3 regions of the Sporomusa rhizae genome follow, and region 2 is predicted to be linked to each of the others. Evidence: riboswitches for the same ligand, from Rfam matches in the RefSeq annotation. Region 2 holds a riboswitch; each other region holds the start of a gene.
What was found. A riboswitch is a leader RNA that binds a small molecule or an ion and turns the genes downstream of it on or off. The one in region 2 is predicted to bind cyclic di-AMP.
Positions count from the first base shown of each region.

Region 1: linked by a shared signal. The riboswitch ahead of SRRS_RS13580 (3D domain-containing protein) and the one ahead of SRRS_RS17520 (4-hydroxy-tetrahydrodipicolinate reductase) in region 2 are both predicted to bind cyclic di-AMP.
Region 3: linked by a shared signal. The riboswitch ahead of SRRS_RS10845 (C40 family peptidase) and the one ahead of SRRS_RS17520 (4-hydroxy-tetrahydrodipicolinate reductase) in region 2 are both predicted to bind cyclic di-AMP.

Region 1 covers NZ_CP156925.1:2,884,791-2,895,373, forward strand. Annotated here, with positions in the region: gene SRRS_RS13560 (carcinine hydrolase/isopenicillin-N N-acyltransferase family protein) at 103-957, opposite strand; tRNA gene SRRS_RS13565 (tRNA-Val) at 1,204-1,280, opposite strand; gene SRRS_RS13570 (acyl-CoA dehydrogenase family protein) at 1,341-2,474, opposite strand; gene SRRS_RS13575 (DMT family transporter) at 2,580-3,032, opposite strand; gene SRRS_RS13580 (3D domain-containing protein) at 3,212-3,817, opposite strand; cyclic di-AMP (ydaO/yuaA leader) riboswitch at 3,816-3,961, opposite strand; gene SRRS_RS13585 (L,D-transpeptidase family protein) at 4,067-4,786, opposite strand; gene SRRS_RS13590 (3D domain-containing protein) at 4,884-5,669, opposite strand; gene SRRS_RS13595 (2-phosphosulfolactate phosphatase) at 5,800-6,501, opposite strand; gene SRRS_RS13600 (Zn-dependent hydrolase) at 6,543-7,796, opposite strand; gene SRRS_RS13605 (NAD(P)/FAD-dependent oxidoreductase) at 7,903-8,574, opposite strand; gene SRRS_RS13610 (ferritin family protein) at 8,726-9,229, opposite strand; gene SRRS_RS13615 (glutamine synthetase) at 9,448-10,583, opposite strand, start outside.
Region 2 covers NZ_CP156925.1:3,692,354-3,702,936, reverse strand. Annotated here, with positions in the region: gene SRRS_RS17525 (Na+/H+ antiporter NhaC family protein) at 112-1,263, shown strand; cyclic di-AMP (ydaO/yuaA leader) riboswitch at 1,658-1,793, shown strand; gene SRRS_RS17520 (4-hydroxy-tetrahydrodipicolinate reductase) at 1,930-2,697, shown strand; gene SRRS_RS17515 (DMT family transporter) at 2,761-3,636, opposite strand; gene SRRS_RS17510 (hypothetical protein) at 4,015-4,560, shown strand; gene SRRS_RS17505 (gamma-glutamyl-gamma-aminobutyrate hydrolase family protein) at 4,617-5,348, opposite strand; gene SRRS_RS17500 (glutathione ABC transporter substrate-binding protein) at 6,216-7,781, shown strand; gene nikB (nickel ABC transporter permease) at 7,847-8,770, shown strand; gene SRRS_RS17490 (ABC transporter permease subunit) at 8,792-9,691, shown strand; gene SRRS_RS17485 (ABC transporter ATP-binding protein) at 9,705-10,583, shown strand, end outside.
Region 3 covers NZ_CP156925.1:2,368,378-2,378,960, reverse strand. Annotated here, with positions in the region: gene yyaC (spore protease YyaC) at 241-834, opposite strand; gene SRRS_RS10875 (HD domain-containing protein) at 903-1,472, opposite strand; gene SRRS_RS10870 (metal ABC transporter permease) at 1,528-2,376, opposite strand; gene SRRS_RS10865 (metal ABC transporter ATP-binding protein) at 2,394-3,122, opposite strand; gene SRRS_RS10860 (Fur family transcriptional regulator) at 3,134-3,574, opposite strand; gene SRRS_RS10855 (metal ABC transporter solute-binding protein, Zn/Mn family) at 3,592-4,584, opposite strand; gene SRRS_RS10850 (ABC transporter ATP-binding protein) at 4,739-6,469, opposite strand; gene SRRS_RS10845 (C40 family peptidase) at 6,622-7,290, opposite strand; cyclic di-AMP (ydaO/yuaA leader) riboswitch at 7,294-7,432, opposite strand; gene SRRS_RS10840 (glycosyltransferase family 2 protein) at 7,532-8,491, opposite strand; gene mqnE (aminofutalosine synthase MqnE) at 8,657-9,733, shown strand; gene aroH (chorismate mutase) at 9,803-10,159, opposite strand; gene SRRS_RS10825 (hypothetical protein) at 10,265-10,567, opposite strand.

The DNA.
Region 1 (10,583 bases), 810 kb from region 2:
AGTTCTTTTCTGTTTATCATTCCTAGTTGTTATTTTAGAATTATATTTCTTTTTTATACCTACCACTCCTCTGCTAAACAATCATAACTAATGTTATGCGCATTAAAGTTCTAGTTTTTCGTCAAAAATATCTTCAACCTTTACCTTTTTGATTTGTTCACTCTCTCCAGGATTTAATATTTTAACATATAATTCGGGAGAGCCATACGGTGGTATTGATACAGCCCAGGTCGCCATAGTTCGTTGTTTTTGGGGCGAGCTTCCTATTCTAAAAATACTGTTATCAGGTCCATCGTTTTGATCGTTGCTAAAATCTAGAAAGGTATCAAGATTATACGGCGTTGCAGCATTACTTAGTAATGCTGCAATACGTTTATACCTGGTATTACTGCTCAGTCCGTCTACTCTGTTAAATTCCAACATTGATTCATCAACATAGTGATTGGTATGGAAAATAGCCTGGCTATCCTTCATTATGACGGCGTACTTGCCATCTGGCCCAATTTCAATAGTAGCTACTTTATTCCGGTCAGCCAGCATTAAATACTGCGGTCCTAAAAATAATTCAGTTCTAGCAATTGCTTCGTCTACACTGCCACATTCATTTAATAATTGCTCATAGAGCGCATGGGTATATGGCAGTATTTTTCTTTCTTTAAACGCTATAGATCCTGCTGATGCACTGATTGTAACTAATCCTTTTTCATTTATTCCTGCTTTTAGTCCCTTATGATTGCCGTCAATAACAAAAAGTCCAATATATTTGTACCCGTTTGCTGGTGAAATTAATTTTAATTTTTGATGATGATCAGGAGCCCAATCACGATTTTTAACGATTAAACTTCCACCTCCTTGAACAATATTGCCATTAGCAGCCCAAAGTGTGCATGCGTGTGCCTGTAAACCAAAAGTAAACATAATCAATAATAGTATTACAATTACTATCGTCCTTTTCACAATATCACTCCGATACATAGAATATAAATTATTGATTTTTACCGATACTTATTTTCGCTGTATTTATTTTACTACATTTCCAATAAAACAGTAGAGTTTAAGGCAAAAAACTGGCCGACAGTGAATATGTTGGCCAGTTGTAGTTTCATATAGTTTATTGAAGTCTCTTCGCACGGTGAAGAGATGGTATGTCTAATCTCGGCACATAAAAAAGGCTAGTAGATTAATCTACTAGCCTAAAATTTCTGGTGGGACTAACTGGACTCGAACCAGTGACCCCTACGATGTCAACGTAGTACTCTAACCAACTGAGCTATAATCCCTTACTACGTATGTAATTATATTACGGTTAACTTTAAAAGTCAAGCATCCAGAAATATAAATTAATATAAGATATTATTAGCAATTACTAAACGCTGAATTTGATTAGTGCCTTCGTAAATCTGCATAATCTTAGCGTCGCGCATATACTTTTCTGCCGGATATTCTTTGGAATACCCATAACCGCCAAGTACTTGTACGGCATCGGTTGTAACCTTCATAGCCGTATCGGCAGCAAAACATTTGGCTATGGCGGATTCCTTAGCATAGTCAACTCCTTGGTCTTTCATCCAGCAAGCTTTATATACCAAAAGGCGAGCTGCTTCGATTTGCATAGCCATATCTGCTAACATTGCTTGAATAAGCTGGAACGAAGCAATCGGCTTATCAAATTGAACACGCTCTTTAGAGTATTTAACAGCAAGCTCAAAGGCAGATTGGGCCAAGCCTACTGAAACTGCGCCGACAAATGGACGGGCTGCATCCAGAGTTTTCATTGCAATTTTAAAGCCTTCTCCTTCGCGGCCAATCCTGTTAGCTGCAGGAATACGCACATTCTCCAAAACCAATTCACAGGTGTTAGATGCTCTGATGCCCATCTTCTCTTCTTCTTTACCTACAGAGAAACCAGGGGTGCCGCGCTCAACGATAAACGCGGTTAACCCACGGATACCGGCTGTTTTACGTGTATTAGCAAAGATTACAAAAATATCGGCAATACCACCATTGGTAATAAAGCACTTAGTACCATTAAGTATATAGTGTTCACCGTCTTTGACTGCAGATGTAGCAACGGCTCCGGCATCAGATCCGGCACCTGGTTCGGTTAGTGCAAAAGCAGCCAATTTACCGTTATTTATGATATCAAAAAACTTGCGTTTTTGATCATCATTGCCTAACAATACCACTGGATACGAAGCTAATGCGTTTGCAGCTGTTGTCGTGGCAACACCAGCGCAACCTTTGCCTAATTCTTCATAAATAAGAGCAATTGAGAGAGCTTCGAGACCCGGACCATCATACTCTTCAGGAACGGTTAGATTAAGCAATCCAGCTTCGTCCAATTTTTTCCAAAGTTCTGGAGGAACCACGCCTTCTTTATCCATTTCTAAAGCGTGAGGAGTGATTTCTTTAGTAACTAATTCTCTAACCATCTTTTGCAGATCCAGTTGATCGGGAGTAAAGTTAAAATCCATGCTTTGCCTCCTTGTTGGTGACATGATACCAAAAAATTCTAATGATAAGTATACCTTATAATTTTTTTTTTGTTAACACCTAATAGCGAAAAAAATAAAAAAACGCTATTTTAATAACAATTTAGCGCCTATTGCAAGTAATACCAGTCCAAATATCTGCTGAGGACTGCATGACATACGCTCAAGACCGAAGCCGCCAAAGTGGTCAATAATTATAGCCGTTAAGACTTGCCCAACAATAATAGCCGTTGTAGCATTAGCTACACCGACTCCCGGAATACTAGCTGCTACTAAATATATTATAGCTACGCCAATAAAACCACCCAGCCATGAATACCAAGGTGCATCTTGCCATGCATACAAATTACCTTTTCCCATTTTAAAGAAAAAAAGCAAGATCACAGCCAAAATAGTTCCCGTAATATGGACAAAAAAAGTAGCTTCTAGAAGACCGATAACTTTACTTAATGCAGTATTAAGCGAACCTTGTACTGCCATTAATACCCCTGAAACCAATGCTAATACTAATGGCAGCATTTCGTTCGAAATAAAGTTCAAGCCTAAACACGCCCCCTTGTACTATACATAATTATAAAGTAGACTTAGCTTCAGATTGGGTTTTAACCCCATCAGAAGGTTAGTCACAGGATAAAAATAGTATAATACTTAGGGCCTGTTAATATTCCGGGAAGTTAGCTATTATAAAAAGAAAAGCAGGCCACGGCCTGCCAACTTTCTTAGTCCAGCACGTATACTGTAACTTTCTGCAATCCAAAGTTTAACGCTTCGCGGTGGCTGTCAAAAGCTAAGTCAATACGGTTGCCTTTAATAGCACTGCCAATATCGTCAGCTATCGCATAGCCGTACCCCTTAATATACAACCTAGTCCCCAGAGGAATCACTGATGGATCAACAGCAACCAAGCCCTTCCGCAAAAGGCTACCGGAATAGGTGCGGTTTCCATTACCTGGGTCAAACGCACTATAGCCTGATGCTCTCATAATAAGGGAACGACTGTATCTGCTGGGTTCACCAGCCAACCGTTCAAGATAGACAAAGTTTTCTTTGTCTATAATCCCATTTACAGTAAGGTTAGCACTTTGTTGAAATTCTTTTACGGCTTTTGCGGTAACAGGACCAAAAACCCCATCAATCTCTCCGGCATAAAAACCGCCATCTGCCAGCAGCTTCTGTACCAATCGTACGTCATCACCGCGTGCCCCGATAGTTAAGGCCGCCATATCCTGCGGCGGTGCAGCCAATCCGACAGCCGGGTTGGTAGTTAAGCACAACACGGTAAATACAAACAAAATTGCAAAAAATGCTCTCTTCAGTTGTACCACCTCTCTTTATTTATGCCTCCGAGGTTAGCTGTCGGGTTAGGGTCAAAGAGAAGAAAAGAGAATCACCCCTCCGCCATAGCGGATTTCACCCCTGTATATCTATTGGTTCCCCCGTACCTTATAAGGATTCGGCATTATAAATAATAATACACATTATTGTAAAATTGGTCAAATTTCTTAAATAGCTAAATTTTTATGTTATCACTAAATAGCGCGAATTGTTTCCTATTTATGACACGTTAACTAATTTTATATTCCTAAGACTGTGTATAGTTCCTTATTGGCCACACCGGTAACAGGTATTCCCTTATCTGCCTGGAAAGCTTTAACGGCTTCTTCGGTCATAGTGCCAAACAAACCATCTGCCCTGCCTTGAAAATACCCCAGTTCTTTAAGTTTCAGCTGTAATACTACAACATCAGCGCCGGATGTTTTTAATTTCAGATTCCTATTTACACTTACTTTTCTGTCTTCAATTCGCACCGGAGTTCCAATAGGAATCCATTCGAACAGTTCTTCGATGTCTTTATTACGCATTCGGATGCAGCCATGACTGGCAAACTGGCCAATTGACCATGGCTTATTAGTACCATGAATACCATAGGTGCCCCACGGTACATTTAGGCCCATCCACCGAGTCCCAAAACCTGTTCCCCAGTCGTAATCCTTCCAAACTACATTCCATTCACCTATTGGTGTCGGAGTTTTACTTTTCCCTACCGCGATGCGATATTTTTTATATAATTGCTCGTCATTATAAAGTTCGAGCACCCTTGACTGTATCTTTACCACAATACTTACTTTGCCTTTGGGAGATTCTGTCGGTTGGTTTGTTCCAATTGATGCAAACTCTTGTTCATCTATGTACTCGAAACTAATTATGCTAAACGCAATACTAATAATAGCCAAAATTACAATACTATAAAATATCCGGGATCGCCTAATTCTGAGAGACCGGAATGAATTCACTAAACTCCCTCCTCATGCAAACTACTCTTCCACAAAATATATGCGCATTTTCAAAGGGGTATGAAAAGAGGAATAAAAGAAACCGGCCATTGGCCGGTTAATTTAAAACGTACACTTTTACTTTTTGAATACCATAGTCAAGAGCTTCCTGTCTTGTGTCGAAAGCCAAGTCAATCCGATTGCCTTTAATGGCACTGCCTTGATCCTCAGCTACAGCCGGGCCGTAGCCCTCGACCCAGAGTTTTGTTCCCATAGGAATTACTTTAGGGTCAACAGCTACTACCCCTTTTTTTACTTTGCCACCCACATAGGTTGAATTATTCCATTTGCCGTTATCGAGCATTCCTGGACCGTAAGCAGTCGCAGTCATATCAAGCATTCTGCGGTAATTCTCCGGTGCTCCAGCAAGTGTGTTATTATTTTCAACCGCTTTAGGGGTTAGGTTATTGCTGTTATTAAACAACTGTGAAAGAAGTGCAATTTCTTTCTGATAACCAGCGAAATGATTGGTTACTTCTCCTTGCACTTTCTCTTGTACTTTATTGCGTACTGTAGATTCTACCATCTGAGTAAGATTATCCCGCGAAACAGTCTGCTCTTTCGGTGTTAATTGTTCAGCAAGTGCGGTAATATTATTAGCAACAGTAGCATTTCCAGAACGTTCCAGAGCCGTTTGCGCTATTCTGCCCAATAAGGCTTGCCTATCACTTGCATTTAACGTCTCTTTTACTTTTATTAACTCTTGTATCTGGGTGGCGGTTAGGTTGCCGGCAACTTGGGCCAGTTTATCATCCAAAAATGCTGCATTGGCTTTAGGTACTACAGGCGTAAAAAATGGCACTGAAAAAACCATCAACAGGATCGCGGCTATTTTTTTCTTCAAATATAAAACTCCTCTCATTTGATGGCTTGGCTCAGTAGACATTTTATCATATGGTTTACATAAATAACAGAGGGAAAATTGAACAAATAAAAAGCCTGAATGTTATCATTCAGGCAATACCGACGTATAATCAAGCCGTTATACTGTTTTCTGCAAATATTGGTACTACTGACAACGTGTCATGGTTTAAGCAATAGGCGATATCTTGTTCAAAGCCTATACTACTTAAATATTTGGCATGTGATGATTCGGAAACGCGGTTTAGCAGATCATTTTTAAAATCACAATACATTCCCTTGGCAGCTAAAGCAGTATCGCTAAGCTTAGACATGCTACTTAGTCGTTCTGCAAGCAGACCAGCACATAAAGTATCTTCTAACGAAAAACGCCCTTCGGAGCCTGCACACAAAATAACTATGTTTTCCTGCTGCTGACGCAAAGCGTTAGTAACAGCAGCCGCGTTAACAAAAGCTGCTACATATACTCTGGGAAGTGAAGCCGCTTTTGTCAATGCCAGGGTTCCATTGGTAGTTGTCATAACGAGGGTTTTATCAGCAATTTGTTCTCTTGTATATTCATAGGGCGAATTTCCTAGGTTAAACCCTGGTATAAGTAAGCCCTCCCGTTCCCCAGCCAGGAATACTTCAGGATATTTGTTCTTGATCTGGAGGGCCTCTTCCACCGTTTTTACCGGGATGATTCGCTTACAACCGTTTGCGCAGGCTGTAGCAATACTTGTAGTCGCGCGAAAGGCGTCAATAACTACCGCAGCGTAACCGCCATATTCCTTAGCATTAAAGTCGTTAGGTGTAAAACAAATATCAATGTTCAACTATATATGTACCTCGCTTGATTTAAATATATTTTTTAAAGTTATTTTGCCAATTGGTATAGTGTTTCTGTTAATACATCTAATCCTGCTTCAATGTCTTTCGGGTTAATGTATTCGTTCTCGTTGTGACTCACGCCGTCTTTACAAGGAACAAATATCAATCCGGCGGGTGCTACATAAGCTATGTTCATGGCATCATGCCCCGCACGGCTATCAAGCCTAAGGCTGGACAGTCTCAGTTTGGAACACACAGTTTCGATAATCTGATTCAAATTTTGACTGAGAGAAACCGGCTTTTCAGATGCTAATACTTCAATAGCAACTGCAGTATCATTGTCGTCGGCAATAGAACTTACCGCGTCTTTTATTTCCTGCAGCATTTCAACAATACTCTCATGCTCTGTTCCTCGTATATCAACCCACATTTCGACTTTTCCGGGAATTACATTAATAGCGCCAGGACGTGTCTTCAATATTGTTACTGTTCCAATGGCGCCTTTGTATTCATATTCGGCCGCAATGTTCCTAATGGCCAACACTATCAAAGATGCACTCACTAAAGCGTCTTGTCGTTCTGCAATGGAGATTGCGCCAGAATGACCAGGCATCCCAGTGACTGTTATCTTTAGTCTAGTAGGTGCGGAAACTCTATCTACAATACCAATATTGATACTCTTCTCATCTAAAAGTTCACCATGCTCAATATGCAATTCTACAAATCCTTTAATACTATTAGCTGGTCGCGCCGCATTTAGAGCGTTATCAATTTTAAGCCCGATTTTTTCTAACTCTGAGGCTAAGCTAATTTCTTCGTGGTCCTTAATTCGTTTCAATACAGCAGGGTTAGTTAGTCCGGCCATTGCCTTACTTCCTATAGTGGCAAAGGAAAATCTGCTGGATTCTTCAGCGGCGAACACAACGACCTCTAAAGGATGTTTAAGTTCATCTCGAGTCTTTAGACGACTGACAGCCGCTAGTCCACACACTATTCCTAGCACCCCGTCGTACTTTCCTCCGGAAGGTACGGTGTCAAGATGAGAACCTGTCATCACAGTTGCAGCCTCGGGATTAATTCCTTCTGGTTCATACCGCCCGATGATATTTCCAATAGCATCAGTAATTACGGCAAGACCTGCACTTTGCATTAGTTCAATGATATATTTTCGCGCTTGAAGATCATCATCAGTAAAAGCCAGGCGTGTGATACCAGACGCATTTTGTCCAAACTGAGCGATATGCTCTATTTGTGCCAAAACCCAGGATATGTCTTGCGAGTTATTAGTTTGAATAGCCATCGCCCCCTTAAATAAATCTCTACTGACAGTATAACTCTATTTTGGTAAAAATTCCATAATCGATTTTAAAAGATAAAACGCTTGGATTTCCAAGCGTTTTTATCTTTTACCCTAATATTCCTTGTTTTACAGTGTCTAGACCAAGACGATCGATCATCATTCCGATACGCTCGAATTTGCGGGCGTTTTCTTTATAGTATGCAATTACTTTTTCAATAATCGACAGCACTTCTTCTTGTGGAACCTGCTCAATTAATACATCGCCAATTCTCGCTCTGGCACCAGCACAGCCACCGATAACTATCTTCCAGCCTTTTGCAGTACCGATAAGACCAATGTCTTTAACTGAACTTTCAGCGCAAGAATTTGTACAGCCGCTAACCCCCAACTTTAGTTTTCCCGGCAATTCCAAGCCATGGTATAATTTATCAAGTTCTAGTCCTAATGTTAAACCATCCTGCTGTGCTCTTTTGCAAAAATGAGTTGCCGGGCAAATTTTTACACTTCTTACACATAACCCAATAGCAGCACCTTTGTCCAGGCCTAGGTCTTCCCAGGCGGCATCGATTTTATCTTCAGCTATACCAACAATAGCAATCCGTTGTGCCGAAGTAAGTTTTAATGCTTTAGCACCGTATTTTTCAGAAACATCTGCTATTTTCCTCAATACATTTACATCAAGAATTACACCGCCGGGAATATGTGGAGCAATCGCATAGGTTTCTTTATCACGCTGCACAATTGCACCTTTTTCAAGTAAATCTGTTTTAGTCTCCATAATTTTATCCTCCTTCATAAAATAACCATATGTACCGGAATATTATTATAATTAGATATTGATTATAAATTTCCTGCTATAAAAAAATATTTTTCACAAAGTGCTAAAAAAATATAGCGCTTGGACGCTATATTTTATGACTATTTGATTTTTACACTAACAAATTTAATATTTCTCTTAATTTTACTACATGCTTTTGTTCTTCTTCTTTTAATAAATTAAAGATATTTCTGGCTTCTTCAAATTTAGCATACTTTGCTAGGGCATCATAAAATAAAATAGAATCTTTTTCATCTTGTATAGCAGCTTTTATAATATCAGTAAGAGTTTTAGCTCTTTCTTCCTTGTCTTTAGGAAAAATACACGGTTCGGCAAGGGCTGTCAGGTATTTTGAAGTTTCCGGGTCGAAAAGGTAATCATCTGAATCATAATTTTTACTCTCTCTAAGTTTTTGGTAGATTCCAGTAAATTGCTCATAATGTTTACTTTCTTCATTCATTAAAAACATAAACAAATCTTTATGACTTTTCGTCTCAGCTTGTTCATACGCTTTCTTGTAAAAATCGCGACCCCGTGCTTCCATATCAATGGCGATTCGTAAACCTTCCAGATCACTAAATAAATTACCCATGTTACAAGATTTTTTTTCCATCATATACCCTCCTTGACGGTTAAAGATACATTTATTTTATATTCCATATTTTCATTCAAAATCCTGTTATTTTTGTGACTTTTTTAACTTTTTAGCTCTAAAATATCATATTATTTAAGATAATAAAAAAAATCCGCTTTCGTGCAGATGCTTACGAAAGCGGATTTTTTACGAGAGATTACACTTCGAAAATTATCGAGGTTTTTTCTAATTGACTCCTGTTAGCAAATATGAATCATATTCTTTTCGTATTGGCGATACAGGAGCTTTAACTCATTAACCTTATCTGACATCTCGATTTGCAATTGAGATGCTGTATCATAATCGCCAGCTTGAATAGCATCTTTTATACGGGTAAACATGCTTTTTTGAGAGAAACAATCCTTTGCCAAACAAAGTCTAAGCGCATTGATCTTTTCCCAATTAGATAGATCAAGATCACTGGCGAAATCAGCATCATGGAGAGGTTTAGCCTCTTTTACTATGTCAAGGTTTTCAGGAATAATACGATTTAACAATTCGGTTTTCCAACGAACAAGCGCACCGGCCACAAATGCTTTAACAAGTTCTGGACGGAAAGCTCCGCCAGTAGTCATCGTCTTAACTTTATCAGGATAGTTACTGATGTTCTGCATGTTTTCCCAAACCGTAGCAGGCGGTTTTCCGAATAAACGGTTGCGTTCTTCTTCGGAATAATCGTCAAATACGTCATGCTCGCTGCGATAGGCGCGATCTGTTTCCAAGTAGAAGCCCTGTTGCCCTGCATCTTTCGACAACTCGGTGTCCAGTTCTTCCAACGATTTTCCGGAATTAACAGCAGCTTTGATACCATCAAGCATGCCCATATAAAATGCGGTAATGGCAATGTACGTATTTGTGTAAGGATTTGGTGAACGTACTTCAAACCGGGTAGCCATTGGATTATTAACATCACGAACAAGTCCCGCAAGAATTGTTCTGTTGCGCGAAGGCACAGACGGATTATGTCCTAATGAAGTTACAATACATACCGGAGCCTCAAATCCTGGTTTTAAGCGGTTAAGGGAGTCATTGGTGGAGGAAATAAACGGATTGATAACTTCATAGTGCTTCAAAAGACCCATAATAGCTCCATAGCCAATAGCACTCAAGAAAGCCTTCCTCATATCAGTAGGCGCGAATAAATTTATAATTTTACCTGATTTAAGCTTTGCTGCTATACCAACATGGGTATGTTCACCACTACCAGCAACACCAATTATAGGCTTAGCTTTAAAAGTTACTTCAAGACCGTTAGCGCGGAAAGCTTCTTTTACTATAATTCTAGCCAGCAGTTCATTGTCGGCACATTGAAGAGCATTAGAGAATTTCCAGTCAA
Region 2 (10,583 bases):
CTTTTCAGCATTTATCATAGTATATCAATACTCTACCCTTTACTTTTCGGGCTTAGCTGCTTTACACTTATATCCCTTCGTAGAGGCTATACCTTAACCGATTTATTGAAGATGATGGGAGACGACTCAAAAAAGTCGTTGATTGTAATTAAGATTTTTGTATTAATCGGGATAATAACGGCGGCTTGGCGGGCTTGCGGCACGATTCCCTTTATCGTGTATTACGGCATAATGTTTATGAGTGCCAAGTACTTTATAGTATCGGCGTTCCTATTGTCCTGTCTGGTGTCCTTTTTGCTTGGCACTTCTTTCGGAACCGTTGGGACAATTGGGGTAGTGCTGATAGTTTTGGCGAAGAGCGGTAACGTTGATATAAATATGGCTGCCGGTGCAATCATTGCCGGGGCTTATTTTGGCGACAGATGTTCGCCTATGTCTTCAAGCGCCAACCTTGTAGCCGCTTTGACTAACACCAAGCTGTATATCAATATTGCAAACATGAATAAGACGGCAAGCATTCCCTTTGCCCTTTCCATCTTGGGGTATGTATATTTGTCTTATACCAATCCGTTGGCTTTTTACAATAATCAAATTGTAGATGAAATAATAAATTCTTTTGATATAAGCCTGATTGTGTTGTTGCCGGCGCTCATTATACTAGTGTTTGCTGCTTTCCGGGTAGATGTGAAGCTATCAATGGGTGTCAGTATTTTATTAAGTGTATTGATTGCTCTTTTTGTTCAACACATACCGTTTCTTAAATTAATGAATTATATTGCCACAGGATACCGTATGGAAAATGGGGGCTTCTTTGCCGATATAATTCGGGGTGGCGGGTTGTATTCTATGCTGAACGTTTCCCTCATTGTGCTGATTTCTTCAGCCTATGCCGGTATCTTTCAAGGGACTGGTTTACTGAGTGACATTGAAGTTTTTTTTGAAAAAATCAGCACGAAAACCAGTGTATATCTCACGGCTGTATTGTCAAGCATAGCCACAGCCGCATTTGCCTGCAACCAAACACTGGCCGTAATGCTTAGCCATCAAATTACCCATAAACTTTATGAAAGAAATCAATTAAGCAATTACCGGTTAGCAGTTGATCTGGAGAATACGGTAATAGTAATCTCTGCACTGATTCCGTGGAATATTGCCGGCGCTGTCCCTGCGGTAATGCTATCGGCAGATGCCGGATTCATCATTTATGCTTTTTATCTATTCTTAGTACCGCTGACTAATTTAGTTGTACGAACAAAGATATAGATATATTTTTGAGGAATCGCAACCAGTAAAATAGGTCATTGATATATTCAAAATGATGTTGTATGATTAAATAAAAAAATTTTGGAGGAGCCTGTCACCAGGCTCTTTTATTGTCTAAATGAGTCTGGAAGAAGACTCTTTTTTATTTGCGTGCTTTCTTAGGTGGTTTCGGCGGGCCGGAATGAGAATTTTCATTCTCTATATATACTATTTATATGAAATAAGTAAAGTAAATGAATACAAATTAATTAAAGTATGGTAAAATTAGGAAAAAGAATATAAAGATAAATGCACCAAAAAAAATATATCGCGGAGGTATGAATATTTTTGGTTTTTGAAAAATATAATTTGTTTTGAAGTTCCGATAGGATATAGATATGTTTTTAAATCATAAGTAAGGCAATCGCCGAATTCCAATCTCATGGAAGCGGGGGACCCATTTTCGGGGTGAATCCTGTAGAACAGGTAGGGCAAATTTCTTTCTGCCCGAATCCGTCAGCTAACCTCGTAGGCGTTGAAAGAGAAGGATGTGTTGTCCTGCCAATCATTAAAGGCCATTTACGAGTCTTTAAACATTCCTTCTCGGAAGCTGATTTTGTAAAGCTACTGCGTCATGCAGGATGAGGTAGTAAAAAAACAAACTACAGTTTTAAGGAGGAATTTTGAGTGGAGAAAATTAGAATTGGCATTTTTGGGTTTGGGAAGACGGGAAAAATTATTGCTAACGAATTCCTGCATGATAATCTATTCACGCTGGAGTGGGTAGTGCGTAAAGGCTATGAGGATCACCGGAAATATGCCAGCCGCCTATTAGGTCATGAATGTGACGCAGGGGAGATTTTTTCTATTGGGGACATTGACGATAATTTTTTTGACACAAGACCAATCGATGCTCTCATAGATTTTTCAGGGCTTACCGGGCTTTACTTATACGAAAAGGCTGCGTCAGCCGGGATTCCTATTATCTCTGCGATTTCCCAATATGAGAAAGAGGAACTGGACTTATTACAGTCTTTTGCTGAGTCTGCGCCGGTGCTTTATTCTCCCAACATTACATTAGGGATTAATGTTTTGCTGGTAGCCGCTCAAATTTTACAAAAAATAGCTCCTCATGCGGATATCGAGATTGTTGAGGAACATTTTAAAGGCAAAAAAGAAGTTTCAGGAACCGCCAAAAAAATAGCAAAAGCACTTAATCTCAATGTTAAAGAACACCTACATTCAATTCGTGTTGGCGGAATCGTTGGCAGGCACGAAATCATCTTTGGGATGCCAAATCAGACAATCCGCTTGCTCCATGAAAGTATCAGCAGGGCCGCCTTTGGGCAGGGGGCAATTTTTGCCGCCAAATTTTTATTAGGTCAACCCCCTGGGTTATATACCATGGAAACAGTAATTGCGGATATGTTTAGAAAAAACATTCCGGTTTACTAACCCTTTATGATAACAGTTTTTTAATAAATCACACCCACCCGTTATACGGGTGGGTGTGATTTATTATGCTTCTTCCTTAATAACCAGTAAGACCCCGGATAAGATTAGCAAGGCGCCGATCCAAAAGGTCAAGCCAACTTGCTCCCCTAAGAAAAGCCAACCTAGCAGGGTGCCAACCACCGGTTGAAAGAAAAAGTAAAGTCCGGCGCTTGTCGCGGTAACTATTTGCAGCCCTTTGTTCCAAAGAAAGAACGCACCTGCAGTGGAGACGGTACCAATATATAGTACTCCTCCCCACACTTTGGGCTGAGTAAGAACTTGAAGATCGCTTGTTGTTATTTCGGTGACAGCAAATGGTGTAATTACTACCGTTGCAACCAATATTGCGTATGTCGTAATTACAAGTTGTGAGTAATCGTTAGGCACTCGTTTTATGAGTACAGACATTAGCGCCCAAGTAAGTGCGGCTATTGCCAATATGCCGCCGCCAAGCCGGGATGAATCGCCTAGATCACCAATGCCAACAATCATTAGAACACCTGTAGTTGCCAAACACACTGATAATGCTTTTTTAAAAGTGATTTGTTCTCCTAATAAAATACGGGCAAATATAGCCATAAACGCAGGCGTTGCCGAAGTAATTACTGCGCCCATCTGAGCCGAGGAGAGCTGTGTACCGAGAAATTGCATCCAGATTGAAATTGAGTAGCCAATTATTCCGATGGCTATAATCAGTGGAAGGTCTTTTTTTCGGATTTGCCACGACTGGCGGGTAATAAGGCCCAATATACTCAGTGTTAGCAGGGCCACAAAATAGCGCAGCCAAACTAGCTCAATTGGAGATATAACTGCAAGCACAACTTTGCTCACTACATACATACCACCCCAGATGCTTGCGGCTAGGGTCAGGTATATTTGTCCGGCATAATTCTTTATCATTAACAATCCCTCCGTCTTTTAGTCGGTTATGATTTACAGACGGAAGGCCTATGCTCAAGCAATCCTTCCGTCTTAGGAATGGATTGCTACCGGAGTATCATTTTCAAAAAGAGGCTTAAAAAGCATCCGTAATCCTCCTTTCAACGGAAAGCGTTTTTGTCTTCAGTCACATTGTATCATAAGCATGGTAACCATACTATTATTAAAAATATAAGTACTTTTTTTGTGAGAAGCAACGTAGCATTAAAGTATAACAGTCTGCACAAATTCCGGCTTTTTTCATAAATTATATTGATGGTAACAAAAACAGGCTTTATTTTACATAACGGAATTTACAAAGTGAAAATCATAAGTTATCGGTCGCAGGAGGGATTAGCAATGTACTGTACTCAATGCGGTCAGCCGGTAGCTGAAGCAAGCAAATTTTGTTGTCAATGCGGTACCAAAGTTGCTCTTGCAAGCACTCCTGGGGACAAAACTTTGGCCAGCAGTAAAGAGGACATCCTGACGGCTGTTGCCGGAGCATTGATGCAAAATGATCATCTAACCCTGACTTACAGACAGAAAACAGATATTGGAATTTATAGCACACTGGCTGACGTCAATTGGACGGTGGGAAAAAAGAAAATCGAGTATTTTGCCAGTATATTAGCGGAAGAAAATTCTCAAACGATTGTTCTTTGGGAAATGATTAAGGAAACCAGTTGCGGATTCGACCCTGTTTTTTCATTTACTACGGAGAAATTTTATAGTGATGGCAAGACTACGTCCGGAAAAATAACCGAATGCGGGACTGGCTTAGACGAAAAAGTCATTGATTATCAATGGGATTATTCTCAGATAAGCCTTCAGATTCAACATATTACCCTAGCGAAGGGATGGCGTTTTAAAAAGGTTATAAACCAGGGAAATGCTTCTTATTAAGAACTAAAATAAAACAGGCTTGCTCCTTTTCTAAAGAAAGGTGCAAGCCTGTTGCATTACAAGCTTGCTTGTTTAACCAAGGCTCTAAACAATGCCAACATGGCAGGGTATTTTTTTGCTATCATTTCGGGATGCCACTGTACGCCTAGCACAAAATGGTCGCCAGCAAGTTCAATGGCTTCGATAACCCCATCTTTAGAATAAGCTGTGATATTAAAGCCAGGAGCGGCAGTTTTCAACGCTTGATGATGAAAACTGTTAACGAGGATGTTGTCCTCGCCAATGATGGATGCCAAGGTGGATGCTGGCTTAATAGTCACAGTATGCCACAAGGCGTCTCTTTGGGTAACCTCCTGAAAGTGTTTAATGCTTGTCCCTTCAATTTGGGATATATCTTGATATAGTGTCCCGCCATAGGCAACGTTGATAATTTGTACACCGCGGCAAATGCCCAGGATAGGTTTTTTTAATTGGGCAGCTGCCTTGACTACTAACAATTCGTATTCATCCCGGACATGATTTACACAGCCCAACTTTTCCAGAGGCTCTTCTCCGTATAATTGCGGATCAACGTCAGGCCCGCCTGACATGATTAAGCCGTCAACTGCTGCAACTTGTTCGCTGATAAGAGCTGGATTTGCTACAGGTGGTAATAAAATTGGTATCCCTTCGGCTTTCGTGACGGCGTCGATGTAATCGGTATTGGCAAATGCTCTTATCATACCGGGAAGTACTGTGCCCTCAGCCAATAATGTGTTGCAAGTAATTCCAATAACTGGTTTGCGCAATATATCCATCTCCCAACGATTTTACGAATAGGGCAGGCATAAGGATGAGCAGATTGAATGCGCACCTTTATACCAATCTATTATTATTAAGTTATCGATAATAATGCAAAATTCCTTCCATATAAGAGAAAAAAGGCATGAAACTCATTTTGACAGTATTAGGCTGACCCAAAACAGATAAAAGAGGGTTTTATAAGGGAAGTTTTGAAAGATAATACCCTAATATGACTAATTGGTTATCATCAGGTTACCAATAGGTTAACCTATTGGTAACCTGATGAGTGGGATAAGTTACTGATAACTGTATTTTTTTAGTCTAATTGTGTATGTAGTGAATGTACAAATTACTTTAAAAAATGTTCATAAATAGATGTATGGCAAAAAAAATGCTGCAAAATTGTTCTGTTTGTAGTAGGATTAATCACAGATGTTGATAATTATTAAAATAAACATATGGGTCATACATGATTGTATTTGTCTCCACCCTCAGGATATACACAATATTAAAAATGTAAAAAAAATATCTTTTTCTTTATGTTATTCGGTTGGCATAAAAGTTGCAATATATTCTCATTGTTATTTATCCGATGACTAGCCTGCTCTAAGATTCCCTCTTCTCCAAACGGAATTTAAGAGCGTTTGGTAACCGGATAAGGGGACTAAATTTCAGGTAGGATTAGTCTGTTCTATAATTGTTCCGTGATTATTATATAATCGGAACCTGACAAAGGAGGTATGTGCAAGTAAGCAGATAACTGCTTTTATATAATAGGCGGCCCCAATACGAAATCGGATTATGCTTAAGGATGTTGGGTAACTCAGCCTATGATACTTGTAGTATTTATTACATAAGGAGGTAACAATTAAATGAAGCCATCAAAAATTCTTAGTCTGCTACTTGTTAGTATGTTAGCTATTGGTTTATTGCTGACAGGCTGTTCAAAGTCAAATCAAGCCAGCGGTGATAAAAAATCAAATGAAATGGTGGTAGGGCAGGATGCCAATCCGACAACCCTAGATCCGCATGATACGCAAGATACATTAGCTTTTGGTATCCAAAAGACTATGTATGAGGGACTCTTAGGCTTTGATAAAGATATGAAAGTTATACCTGTATTGGCAGAAGCTATTCCGGAAATGGCTAAAGATGCTAAAAGTCTGACCTTTAAACTCAAAAAGGGTATCAAATTCCAAGACGGAACAGATTTTAATGCCGAAGCCGTTAAGCTTAATATTGAACGTCTAAAGGATCCTGCCAATAAACTAAAGCGTGCTTCTTTGTTGGCATCAGTAGATCGTGTAGAGGTTGTTGACCCCTATACTGTCAAAATAGTATTGAACAAGCCGTTTGCGCCGGTTCTTCAGGCATTTGCACATCCTGCTACAATGATGATCTCGCCAAAGGCTATTAAGGAAAAAGGTAAAGACCTCAATCGTAATCCTGTAGGTACAGGACCGTTCCAGTTTGTTGAGTGGAAAGATGGTCAATATGTAACTGTTAAGAAATTTGACGCTTATTGGGATAAGGCTAATGCTGCCAAAGTAGACAAAATTACTTTTAAACCTGTGCCGGAAGCCGGTTCTCGGGTAGCTATGCTAAAGACAGGCGAAGTACAGTTTATCTACCCGCTGCCGTCGGAGCAAGTAGACAATGTTAAAAGCGATAGTAATATTGTAGTTGATAAGTCTCAATCCATTATTGAACGTTATGTTGTCTTGAATGTGACTCAGAAACCATTTAATGACCAACGGGTTCGTCAGGCGCTGAACTATGCCGTAGATAAAGAGGCTTTGGCCAAAGTAGTATTCAAAGGATTTGCTACACCGCCGGAGTCGGTTATTTCTTCTAAAGTATGGGGCTTCCAAAAACAACAGATGTATGCTTATGATGTAGAAAAAGCCAAAAAGTTATTAGCTGAAGCTGGCTTACCTAATGGCTTTGAAGTGACTCTCTGGACACCCAATGATCCTATGCGTGTAAAACTTGCTGAATTTGTTCAACAACAATGGCAAGCAGTTGGCGTAAAGGTCAAAATTCAGCAAATGGAATTTGTTGCTGTGACCAATGCAATGTCAGTTAAACCTGAAGATAGTAAATTACAGGCTGCTATAAATGGGTGGTCGCCGTCAACCGGTGAAGCTGACTGGGGTATTCGGCCTTTGTTAACAAAAGCCATGTTCCCGACTGCCGGATTCAATACTGGTTTTTATGTTAATGAAAATCTAGAGAAATTTGTGGTTACAGGCTTGGAATCAGGTGATGAAAAAGAACGTCTACAGGCTTATGCCGATGCACAGAAAGTAATTGTTGAAGATGCTCCCTGGGTATTCTTGACTGTGCAGGATAACATAGCAGGCAAACGTAAAAATTTGTCTAGTGTTTATGTACTTCCGGATGGTATGCTGGACGTCAGAAACGCAGAGTTCAAGTAATTGGCCGCTGGTCCAAGAATATCTTGGACCAGCGTATTGTTTTGTATAGTAAGGGAGGAAGCAAGGTGCTGATCTATATTGCTAGACGTTTAGCTGCGATGATCCCAATTCTGCTGGTAGTATCTGTGGTCATTTTTATGTTTTTGCATATGATTCCAGGGGATCCGGCGCAGGTTGTAGCCGGACCCGAAGCATCAGCACAGGATTTGGAAAACACACGGATTTTGCTTGGTCTGGATCGTCCCCTATATGAACAGTACTGGCGGTTTATATCAGGAGTTATTCAGGGTGACCTCGGAAATTCTTTCCGGACACGTGAACCGGTTTTGGATATGATTGCTGACAGGATTATGCCGACTATTACCTTGAGTCTTGCCAGTATGGTGTGGGCCATTGTCGCTGGTATGTTTTTCGGGGTGGTAGCGGCCACCAAGCGGGGTAAATGGCAAGACCAGATAACTATGTTTGGCGCTACTACGGGCATTTCAATGCCATCTTTTTGGCTGGGACTTATGCTGATTGAGCTATTTTCCGTGCAGCTAGGCTGGCTTCCCACCGGCGGTAATAATTCTATCGAGAATTATATACTGCCTGCAATCACCTTGGGTTCTCAAGTTGCTGCCATTATTGCCCGCTTTACACGTTCTAGCCTTTTGGAGACGTTGGGCGAAGATTATGTGCGTACGGCCAGAGCCAAAGGGGCTAAAGAGATGCGTGTTATTTGGCTGCATGCCTTGCGTAATGCGCTGTTGCCTGTTGTCACAATGACCGGCTTACAGTTCGGTTTTTTGCTTGGCGGCTCAGTGGTAGTGGAAGCCGTGTTTTCCTGGCCGGGTATGGGTGATATGTTGATTACCTCAGTCAGCATGCGGGACTATCCTGTTATTCAAGCCGAAATGCTGCTATTTGCCATCCAGTTTATGTTGATCAATCTGTTGGTTGACGTGCTCTATGCTGTTTTAAATCCACAGATTCGGCTAGATAGCTAAAGAGGAAAGTGAGGGAATTTAATGTCACAATCTGTTACTTCTGTAAGTACTGCTCAGGGTGCGCTAAGTCCGGCAGCAGGCGATTCACCTTTCCGTCAATTTGTCCGGAGATTTTTGCGTCAAAAGCTGGGTATTGCCGCTTTTGTTGTACTGATGATATTGTTTCTGTTATCCCTCATTGGGTCGGCAATTTCACCCTATGATCCAGTAAAGCCGGATTATAACGTATTGCTAATGCCACCTTCTGCTGAGCATTTAATGGGGACTGACGAATTTGGAAGAGACGTATTAAGCAGGGTAATTAATGGGGCCAGAATTTCTCTGGCGGTAGGTATAGGCTCAGTTCTCATAGGCTCAGTGATTGGTGCTGTTATTGGTCTTACGGCCGGCTACTATGGCGGAAGATATGACTCGCTGGTTATGCGTAGTTGTGATGTTATGTTTGCATTTCCGGGTATACTGCAGGCTATTGCCATTATTGCTATCCTGGGGCCTGGACTGTCCAATGTGGTTTGGGCGGTGGCAATTTATACTATTCCGCAGTTTATTAGAATTATCCGGGGCAGTACTTTAGCGCTGAAAAATATGATGTACATTGAAGCCGCACGGGCTATGGGAATTCCAGACTGGTCAATTATCTGGAAACATATCTTCCCAGGTACCTTTTCTATTGCTATGGTATACTTTACCATGCGGATTGGGACGGCTATTCTGATTGCAGCCTCTTTGTCGTTCCTAGGGTTGGGCGCACAGCCGCCTATGCCGGAATGGGGAGCCATGCTTAGCGGCGGCAGGCAATATTTGATGTCGGCGCCTCATGTTGCGTTATTTCCGGGACTGGCTATTTTAATCACTTGTCTGGCGTTTAACTTATTTGGTGACGGTCTGAGAGATGCGCTAGACCGTAAGATTATTGACTAAGGGGGGAGAGAGGATGGCTACGCAAGCAAAATTGTTAGATGTTAAGGATTTGAAGATTACATTTCGCAGTCAGGATACAGTTGTTACTGCAGTGACCGGAGTATCCTTTCACCTGAACCAAGGAGAAACTCTTGGTATAGTAGGGGAATCCGGCTGCGGAAAGTCGGTTACATCACTTTCAGTTATGCGGCTGTTGCCACAAGCGACGGCTAATATTGAAGGCAACATAAATTTTTGCGGACAGGATTTACTCACTCTGGCGGAGTCTGAGTTGTATAACATTCGTGGCAATCAGATTTCAATGATTTTTCAGGAACCGATGACCTCCCTAAATCCGGTATATACCATTGGGAAGCAAATTGATGAAGCTATTATGCTGCACCGCAAAATGAGTGCACGGGAAGCACGGGTTCTAACAATTGAAGTCCTGAAGAAGGTTGGTATTCCCCGAGCTGAAGATATTGCTAAAGAATATCCTTATCAATTGTCAGGAGGAATGCGTCAGCGGGTAATGATTGCCATGGCGCTTGTTTGCCAGCCTAAATTATTAATTGCTGATGAACCGACTACCGCACTTGATGTTACCATTCAGTCGCAGATTCTCAATTTGCTTCGTCAGCTACGTCAGGAAACAGGTACTTCTATTATTATGATAACCCATGACTTAGGTGTGGTAGCTGAAATGTGCGAACGCGTAGTGGTTATGTATGCGGGGCAGATTGTGGAAGAGGCTGATGTAGTTAGTCTGTTTCGTCAACCAAAACACCCCTATACCATAGGGCTCATGGAATCTATACCACAGTTAAATAAAAAAGTTGACAGGCTGGTGCCAATTCCGGGTCAGGTGCCGCCGCTTACCAATATGCCGCCAGGGTGCAGATTCGCCCCCCGT
Region 3 (10,583 bases), 1.3 Mb from region 2:
GCACAAGTGGCATATAATCCAAGTAGGAAAGAGATGCTAATCCGTCAGGAGCGTGATTTGCGTGGATCGTTACATTGCCGATATTGGCATATTTTTTGCTGGTACTCTGGTAGTACTGTATATGATATGGGACAGATTATTCCCAGAAGAATGAAAAACAAATAGGCGAAATTGCTTTTGAGCTGTTCTAAAGATTAGTGACCTAATCTTTGCCAACGTCAACTGCAATTTCGCCTTTTTTTATTTACCAACTGACTGTGTACATGCCGGTATATTCTCTACTATTATCATGTTGATAGCCTCGGCAATCGCTTCGCCAATCGCATTACTTAGTTTCATCACCTTGGATAACGGTGTACTTTGGAGATCAAGGTAACCAATCTGGCTCTGCGCATTAACCACACCAATTACAGAAATATCACCAACCGTAGGCAGCCTATTGCCAACAGCAATACCAGCGGCCAGCCCCCCCTGCCAAACTTCAACGTTGCCGATTTCATAACTTTTACCCAAGCAAGCATCAATGGCAATTATAACCGGATGATGATGCCGGTTATTAATAATATTTAACGTTTCAATAAAATTCCCGGCATGAACAGGATGTTCCAGCGTACCATAAACATAGCATTCGGTGTGTTCCTCAAGATGAGTTCCAATAAGCGGCCCCAAGGCATCACCGGTATAACGGTCAGAACCAATACATAGTGCTATTAACGGTCTTAGGTGTAAACCTTCCTGATGCTTTAAAAGCATCATTAGATGTTCATAGAGCTGTTTATGAATGTTGGTGTCATGCAGATTAACGGTAAGCTTGTTCAGTACATGTTTTGCCATTATCTCTCTCCTCTTAGCTTCCTCATTAATCTGTATGCACCTCCTGTCCAGTTTATGTTTAATATTAGCTAGCCAACTAACGGCAACTCCTGATACTGGGGCATTTTTACCGCTGCCGCCAAGGCTTGTGTAACAAATTCAATATGTTCTTTCAGATCAACCTGCAAAGCTTCTGCACTGGTTGATATCGTTTCACGGTTAACAGCACGGGCAAAGGCTTTGTCTTTGAATTTTTTCATTACAGATTTGACTTCCAGATTATCCAGACTCTTATCTGGACGAACCAAAGCGCAAGCAATGATAAAACCGGTAAGTTCGTCGACAGCTAGTAAGGTTCCCTGTAATCGCGTACGTTCCTGCTGCCAATCCCGGGCATGAGCTTCAACATCTGTGGCAAACTGACTATCATAACCGGCGGCAGTAAGAATTTCCCTCGCATGATTAGGATGATCATCCGGATATTTTTCAAAATCAACATCATGAAGTAATCCTACCGCACCCCAATACTCAACCTCTTCACCAAATTTCGCGGCATAAGCCCGCATTGCAATTTCAACCGCTAGGCAATGCTTTAACAATACTTCGCTTTTTACATGCTGAAGCAAAACTTTCCAAGCTTGATCTCTGTTATAATTCATGATAGACCTCCTTGTTATGTATATTGTCAAAATCTATTATACCATGTAAAAGTTACTATTTACTGTACATCTGCGTCGGTATCGTCCGTTTGTAGATAAATGTAAGTCGATGTACAATGTTCATCACTATATATAATAGAATTGCTGTAATAATTATAGATCCGCCAGGAGCAATATCCAAGTAAAAGGCCGTTGTCAGACCACTGACAACCGACAGAATGGCCAAGACTAACGCCCAGCCTAACGTTGCCTTAAAACCTTTTCCTAACTGCTCGGCAGCTGCTACTGGCACAATCATAAGCGCACTAACCATAAGAATCCCAACTACCATCATACCACTGACTACGGAAATAGCAGTAACTATACTTAAGGCCATGCTGACAGTGCTTGTAGCAATACCGGCGACTTTAGCCAGTTCTTCATCAAAGGAAACTAGCAAAAGTCTGTTAAAATTACTGCAAACAAAGGCTATAACAATAGCGCCACAGCCACTTATGACTAATACATCTTGCCAAGAAACGGTCAGTATGCTGCCAAACAGGAATCCCAGTAAACCAGCGCTAGGAATACGAGTAATTGTACTAAAAATAATAGCTAACGCTATCCCTGCATAGAAGAAAATTGCCAGTGCAGTATCGGCCATTTGCGTTCGTTGCCGGCGCACTACTTCAATACCCGCCGCCCCTGCGATGGTTATGGCGAAAGCGCCTACTGCCGGATAAATACCAAGCAAATACCCCCCGGTCACTCCGGCAAAAGCAATATGTCCTAATCCATCACCAATAAGCGACTGCCGCCGAACTACCACAAACATGCCTAACAGCGGACAGATAACTGCCGTTATTAGTCCGGCGATAAGGGCTCTTTGCATAAAATCATATTGAAACATTTCAAAAATCGGCATATGAATCTCCTTATTCCTTATCCGGTGTATGTTGAATAATACCATAAATGCTGCATAGTTGCATGATTGGTACGAAACTGTTCACTGCTGCCAAAAAAACATAAACTATGGTTGATGCACGCCACCTTAGACGCAAAGCGGGTGGCATTTTCAATATCGTGTGATACCATTACGATAGTAATGCCCAAGGTATTATTAAGCTGCGATAGCAATTCATAAATTTTGGCACTAGCAGCATAATCGACACCACTTGTCGGTTCGTCCAATAATAACAACTGCGGGTTTCCCGCCAAAGCCCTTGCAACCATAACCCGCTGCTGCTGACCGCCGGATAATTCCCCGATACGGCGGCCATGCAATTCTTGGGCTCCCACTAGCTCCAGCATATGGGTGACTATATGTTTAGCTCCTTTATTCTTTACTGCCCCCTGTACATTGACAAGCCCTAACGCAACTATCTCTTCCACCGTAGCCGGAAATGCTGCCGTATTCTGTGCATAATGCTGTGGTACATAACCGATAATTCCCTGTTTAGCTGCCTGTCGTACATCTTTGTGATCTATTAGCACCTGACCGGAAATCGGCTCAATAAGTCCGGCTATTATCTTAAGCATTGTGCTTTTACCCGCACCGTTAGGACCTACTGCTACTACAAACTCACCTTGATTCACTGAAAATGTTATATTGCTTAATACCAATTCAGTGTTATAACGAAAAGAAATATCTTGTAATTTAACTTCAGCCATAACATTACTCCTTAACAATTACAATGGCGGCACACGCCGAATAATTGCAGATTGTGTCGCACTAGCTCATATCCGTGCGTTTTCAATACAGAAATTAGATGGGGATCAACGGGGCAATAATCAATGCATTGCGTCTGTCCGCATTTTACACAGACAATATGATGGTGATGACTCGTATACACTAGTTCATACCTAACCCCTTCTTTCCCCATAGCATTTATGGGAATTAATGCTCCTAAATCAACTAGCACATGAAGGTTTCGATAAACAGTATCTAAACTTACATCCTTATACTGTATCCGAAGTCTCTCCCAAATTTCAAAGGCTGATAGAGGTTCTTCTGACTCAACCAGTTGCTCAACTAAAGCTTGCCTCTGACCTGTTATGCGATAACCTTTTTCTTTTAGACGGTTTACCACTATAATGGTACCCGCTGCATTGATTGCAGTCATTTTCGCTCCCCTATTCTCTAGTTACTACTTAGAGCTAATTTAAGATTGGCCAAATTTTCCCGCATTAACGTTAGATAGTCTTTACCTTGTTTAATTTCATCAGGAGTCAAAGAATCAATAGGATGTAATAAAAGTACTTTGGCACCGGCTTCTTTAGCTAATGTTTCAGCTACTTTAGGACTAACAATGGATTCGGCAAATAGGTATGTAACTTGCCGTTCTCGGCACATCCGCACAATATCGGCCATCTTCTCCGGTGTTGGTTCAGCATCTGGTGATATGCCCATAATTGCAACCTGCTCCAAATTATAGCGGGAGCCAAGGTAACCAAATGCTGCATGACTAGTAACAATAATCCTCTTTTGAACTGTTTTTAGGCCATCTTGATATTCGCTATGAAGCTTCTGTAACTGTTCATTATATTTAGTCGCATTATCTCGATAGTATACTGCGTTAGCAGGGTCTGCCGCCGCAAGCGCTTCGGCAATGGTATTTACTTCCTTCTGCGCAAGTACAGGATCAAGCCAAACATGCGGATCTACTTCCTGATGCTTTTCAGGTTCCTGTTTTTCATTAGCATTATGCTTGTGCTCTTCCGCCGGGTCATGATCGTGCGTATGAGCTGTACCCTCTCTTAGTTCAATATCTTTACTTACTTCTACTGCTGTTGTATTGCCAAGTACATCTTTAGCCGTTACTTTACTTAGCCAATGTTCTAAATTAGCCCCATGATAAAAAAACAATTTAGAATTTTTAACCTGAACTAAGTCTTTAGCCGATGGTTCCCATTCATGCGGTTCTGCCCCGGCTGGTACCAACATAGTTACTTCAACTTTATCGCCGCCTACCTGCCGGACAAATTCATATACCGGATAAACACTAGCCAAGACTTTAATTTTAGGTTGCTGTGGAGAATTATCGCCCGGTGCAACAGTTTTTTGACCGCAGCCTGCAATCAAGGTAAGCCCGGCAATAAGCAGTACAGTTAAAAATACTTTTACTCTCATCATACACCTCTCATTTTATTAATAGGAATATTCTTATTAAATGGTAGCAGTTGTTTGTTTTTTTGTCAATAAATCCCACGAAGTTAATAGGATTATTCTTAATAAAAGTAAAATAATTAGCGGCAAAAATATTGCCGCTAAAATTATTGCCACTATTTTACTCATTTATACCAAAATCAGCTTCACTATATTTGACGACCCGAGCATATAACCCACCTTTACTAAGTAATTCCTGGTGAGTACCTGTCTCAACAATTCTGCCACCAGCTAAATATATTACCTGATCGGAAGCCATGATTGTTGACATCCTATGGGTAATTATAAAAGTTGTTCGTCCCATACTGGCTTGCCGAATAGCTGCCATAACCTGCTTCTCCGTATGAGCGTCCAAAGCAGCTGTCGGTTCATCTAGCAGTAAAATAGATGGTTCCGCAATGATCGCGCGGGCGATCGCAATCCGTTGCCGCTGGCCACCTGACAAATTTCCGCCTAATTCACCGACAACAGTATTATAGCCTTGTGGTAGCTCCATAATGAACGCATGAGCATTGGCCTTGCGAGCCGCCTGTTCAATTTGGCTTGAAGTAGCAGCAAGGTTGCCAAAGCGGATGTTTTCCAAAATAGTTGTATTAAATAAGACAGGCTCTTGCTGAATAAAGCCTATATGTTGCCGCAAATCCTTAATTTTTATGTCTTTAATATTTACGCCATCTAAATAAATAGCTCCCTGAGTGGGATCATAAAATCGTAAAAGCAGATTTGCAAATGAAGATTTACCAGCACCACTTGGCCCTACAATTGCAATAATCTCCCCAGGTTTAGCCGAAATGCTGATTGCTTCCAATACAGGCTTACCTGTTCGGTAAGCAAACGACACATCTTTAAATTCGACAACCCCCTGTGCTTTAGACATATCCAGATAACCATCGGCAACAGATGGAGTTTGTTCATTAAGCAAATTGTTAATACGATTCCAAGCTACTATTCCAAACTTTAAAAATGTCATCGCCTGACTGATCTTACGAACAGGCATAGGGACATTGATAATATAAACTAAAAAAGCAAACATCCCGCCGATACTCAAATCGCCATTAATAACTTCCCGCCCGCCATACCAAACAATTATCGTCAAACCAATAGCAGCAAGGAATTCTACCAAGGGAACAAGTATCGCGCTCAAACGCTGGGCTTTCAGCAAATCCCCCGCAGCCTGTTGAATTTTGTCACTAAATTTTCGATACTCATAATCTTCACGAACATAACTTTGCACAATCATTACCGATACCAAAGATTGTTGAATAATTGACGTTACCTTAGCCAAAGTATGTTCAACAAGCGCCCCCATCCTGCCAATTTTACTATTAAAAAAGCTGATAGCGACAATAATAAAAGGCAAGGTTGCGAATGTTACCATGGCCAATTTCCAATCAAAATAAATCATAATTGCCATGATGGCCAGTAGGTTTAGCGACTCGACAATGATATCCGGTATACCCACAGTTACCGCCTGTTGAATCAACAACAAGTCATTAGTAAACAATGAAATCAAATCACCGGAGGGCATTTTCATAAAATAAGCATAGTCGAGTGACTGTAATTTGGTGAACATGTCTTCCCGTAGCTTAGCCAACATCTGGTTACCAGCCTTAGCCATACGGTAACCGTAGAAATAGGAAAATAAGCCGCGGATTAGATACAATATTACTATCCCGGCAATAATAATATGCAAAAATGTGATGTTGCCGCCAGACAGCGCATCATCAATTAGCAGCTTTACGACTAACGGCGCTGCTAAGCCAGCTATACTTGCAATGATAAAACACACTATCGCCGTCGTGGCCTGCAGCCAGTAGGGCATTATAAATTTGCGCCAGTAAAAAGTAAACATAATAAATTCTCCACCATAATAACACTTAACTTACATAGTATGTACCAATTACTTTATTTAAATACCAGCATTTTTTAAAAAATCCTGCCAAACATACCCCTAATCAAAAAAATAAAAATGGGAAGGCTGACAACGCCTTCCCTTTTGTTCCTTTACATCACACGACGGGCGCCAACGTAACGCGGACCCCAATAGCTACTGTTCATACTGTCAATAGCTACACCGCGGCTGGACGTAGCACTGATAAATCTACCATCACCAAGGTAGATACCGCTGTGAGATGCTCCTGAAGCATAAGTGCTAAAAAACACTAAATCTCCAGGCTGGAGACGATTGTAAGATACATATCGTCCGACTTCAAACTGCTCATCAGCCATACGCGGCAGGTAAATACCACTCTGAGCAAATACATAACGGGTAAAGCCGGAACAGTCAAAACCACCGGGACTCGTCCCACCGAATACATAAGGTACACCAGTGTAGCGCATGGAAGTCTGAACAACACGCCGTATCGAAGCCGTTGAAGAATCACGGCTGACCGGAATATCCCTTCCCATTAGAGCACGATAAGTTTGCGCCCCTACTACACCATCAGCGTCTAGACCACGAGCCGCCTGAAAAGCCTTAACAGCACTAGCTGTTAATTCGCCAAAATCACCATCAGCTGATCCTGCGTTAAAGCCTAGACTATTTAGCTGGGCTTGAATGGCGACTACATCGGCTCCCTGGTCACCGACCTCATATGTACCGGAAGCATGGGCAAAAGTAGCGGTCCCAAAAAAGAGACAAAAAGCGACAACAAACCCGAAAAACTTTCCCAATACATTTCTCCTCTCGCTGGCCTCCGAGGTTAGCTGACGGGTTAGGGTTGCAGGCACCCTACGTAAGAAGCATAACACTTCTTACGTTTCACCCCATAAAATGGTTCCCCCGTTCCTGAGCTGGATTCGGCTTTCTACAATGCTCTTTATTCTTATATTCGTCTAAAAACTAAAAATTCCTGCCCAAAATCGTGTTTTTTTTACATTTATTAGGGTAATTGTTTTTATTAGCAAAGAATTTTCATTGATTATGTTTTTCTGTCTGCTGACCAAGTTCAGCGCGCAGCCAATATAAAGGACGTTGTTTTACTTCTTCAAATATTCTTCCGACATATTCGCCAATAATGCCGATTCCTGCTAATTGCAGTCCGCCTAAAAGCGAAATACTGGCAGTTATTGTTGCCCAGCCAGGAACAGCTTCGTCGGTAAACAATCTAATATATATTACATGCAATGTCAGAACGATACTGCCGAGTCCTAACGCTATACCTATGTAAAACGCAAATCTAAGCGGCGTTTTTGAATAGGCCGTAATACCATCTAAAGCAAAGTGCAGCATCTTTCGTAAGGAAAATTTAGATTTTCCGGCAAATCGCTTGGGAGCAACAAATTCGATATACGTTTGGCGATACCCGATTGCACTAATCATGCCCCTAATAAACCTTGCACGTTCCCGGAACCGCCGGAAGCTTTTCACCACCTGTTTATCAAGCAGTCTAAAGTCAGAACCGCCCTCAGTAACCCGTATATTTGACACCGCATTCATTAGTTTATAGAACATACCTGAGGTAAAGCTCTTAAACCAAGATACCCCTTCTGTATTAACCCGTATTGTTTGGACTACCTGAAAGCCATTATTCCATTGGGCAAGTAATTGCGGTAACATTTCGGGCGGATGCTGCATATCGCCATCCATAGTAATTACTGCATCCCCATCGGCATGGTCTAAGCCACAGGACAAAGCCACTTGATGACCGAAGTTTCGAGCTAAAATCAAGGCCCTCACCCGGTTATCAGAATTTACTAACCGTTCAAGGATAAGAGGAGTAGCATCACTCGATCCGTCATCGATGAAGATAAGCTCAAAATAATAAGGCTGCTGCTCCATATGTTTAATAACTTCCTGATAAAAGTTGTCGATATTATCTTGTTCATTAAATACTGGTACAACAATAGAAATTAGTTTTTTAGGTAACGGCATACCGCTCCCCCTCCTTGTCACCAATATATTATTACATCACCTGCCCATAATTGCAATTAAATCTTTAGCCAAGATTTAATACATTTAGCACCCAAACCGTCCTTGGCCAGTTAGCAGGATATCTCCTATAAACCGCGAAATTATTTTAGGAAAGGAGTGTCTGCCTTGGATAAACTAGAAGCTAAAATCCGCGCCGGTATCCGGCTTACCCGTAACGACGGCTTAACTTTACTTGCTTCTAATGACATAGGTTGGCTTGGATATCTCGCCGATATAGCAAGACAGCGTATCAGTGGCAATTATGTCTATTTTAATGTTAACCGCCATATAAATTTGACTAATGTTTGCACTGCCAAATGTAAGTTTTGTGCATTTGGTTGTGATAGCGACAGTGCTCATGCTTATGCCATGACCAAAGAACAGGTGTTAACTGTAGCGGCAAAGGCAGCTGAAGACAAACGTCTTGCCGAACTTCACATAGTTAGCGGCTTGCACCCTGACTGGCCTTTTGAATACTATGTGGATATAATTAGCGCCCTGCATACTGCTTTACCGCATATTCATCTTAAGGCATTTACTTGTGTTGAGATATGCTATTTCGCTAAGATTTCCGGTCAAAGCATAACCGGTGTACTCCAGAGGCTTAAGGCGGCTGGCTTAGGTTCTATGCCTGGCGGCGGTGCCGAAATTCTTAGTGATAGAGTACGCCGGGAAGTATGTCCCAATAAAGCTAGTGCCGCTGAATGGCTTGATGCGGCTCGCGTTGCACATAAGCTAGACATCCGCACGAACGCTAGTATACTGTACGGCCATATTGAAACACCAGAGGAAAGAATTGATCATCTACTCGCTCTTCGCACTCTGCAAGACGAAACAAAAGGCTTCCAAACCTTTATCGGACTTCCCTTTCATCCTGCTAACACCAGATTGTCTGAATCAATTAGCCGGGTTCCGGCTTGGGAAGATCTAAAAATGGTAGCAATCGCTAGATTAATGCTGGATAATTTTAATAATATCAAAGCATATTGGGTTATGTTAAACCCTCAGATTGCTCAACTTGCCCTTGGTTTTGGTGCTAACGACATCGACGGCACTGTCAGCGAAGAAAAAATCAGCCACGCAGCCGGAGCTAAAACCAGCCAGCTCTTAAGTACCGAAACAATCTTGACCTTAATTCGTCAGGCCGGACGTATACCTGTTGAGCGCGATTCACTATATAATATTATTAACATTTATGAGTAGTATTTATTAATAACTAAAGCCTGCATTGTCAATGAACAATGCAGGCTTTAGTACGTTTAACTTGTTTTATTACCTAATATCCTGCCGCAAAATAACAGCATCATGCAAATAAACATGTTTAATCTCTTGCTGCCTAACATCAGTATTCCAGAGAATCAATACCCGAACACACAAGGGAAGTGCTTCTGGGCATTCTATTTCTTGTGTCCCGAATAAGGGTACCTGGACCCACCCTAACCTTCTTGCACCGGCAGCGGGAAAAGTGGCATTTAGGTCAGGTGTCGAACTAAATATCACCGCACCAATATCTTCGATATCTATTGTGTTCTCACTCGTCATTGCCGTAAGAAGCTCGGCCACGCGTTCAAATATTTCTTCACGGTTATTGGCTGTAACGGTTGTCGCGCCACGAACACCACGCAACATCTAATGACCACTCCTAGAAAGTATTAGCAAAAGCTTCTGGTAAACATTATACGCGAAAAACCGCGAATTTCCTATAATTATTTAGTTGGTTATTTCAATATGCTTTTATGGTTTGTTGCAACGGCAGGAATTACATATGTGGCATTTCCACCAACCACACTCAGGACATACACTATTCGACTGATTAAGTTCAACATATTGCCCTTGTTCATACTCTTTCCAACAGAAAATTGATCCCGCTACTTTCTTTAATTTAACAGCCCTAGTATCTACCCATAGCTTTTGGTCAAAGACAGTAATTAATAATTCCTGACATTTTTTTTCGGGGTTATAACGATGATCTTCGGCAGGAAATACCTCCGGTTCATCTTTTAGGGTCAGAATAACATACAGGACACTGTACTTCACAGCCCCACCTCCGCAT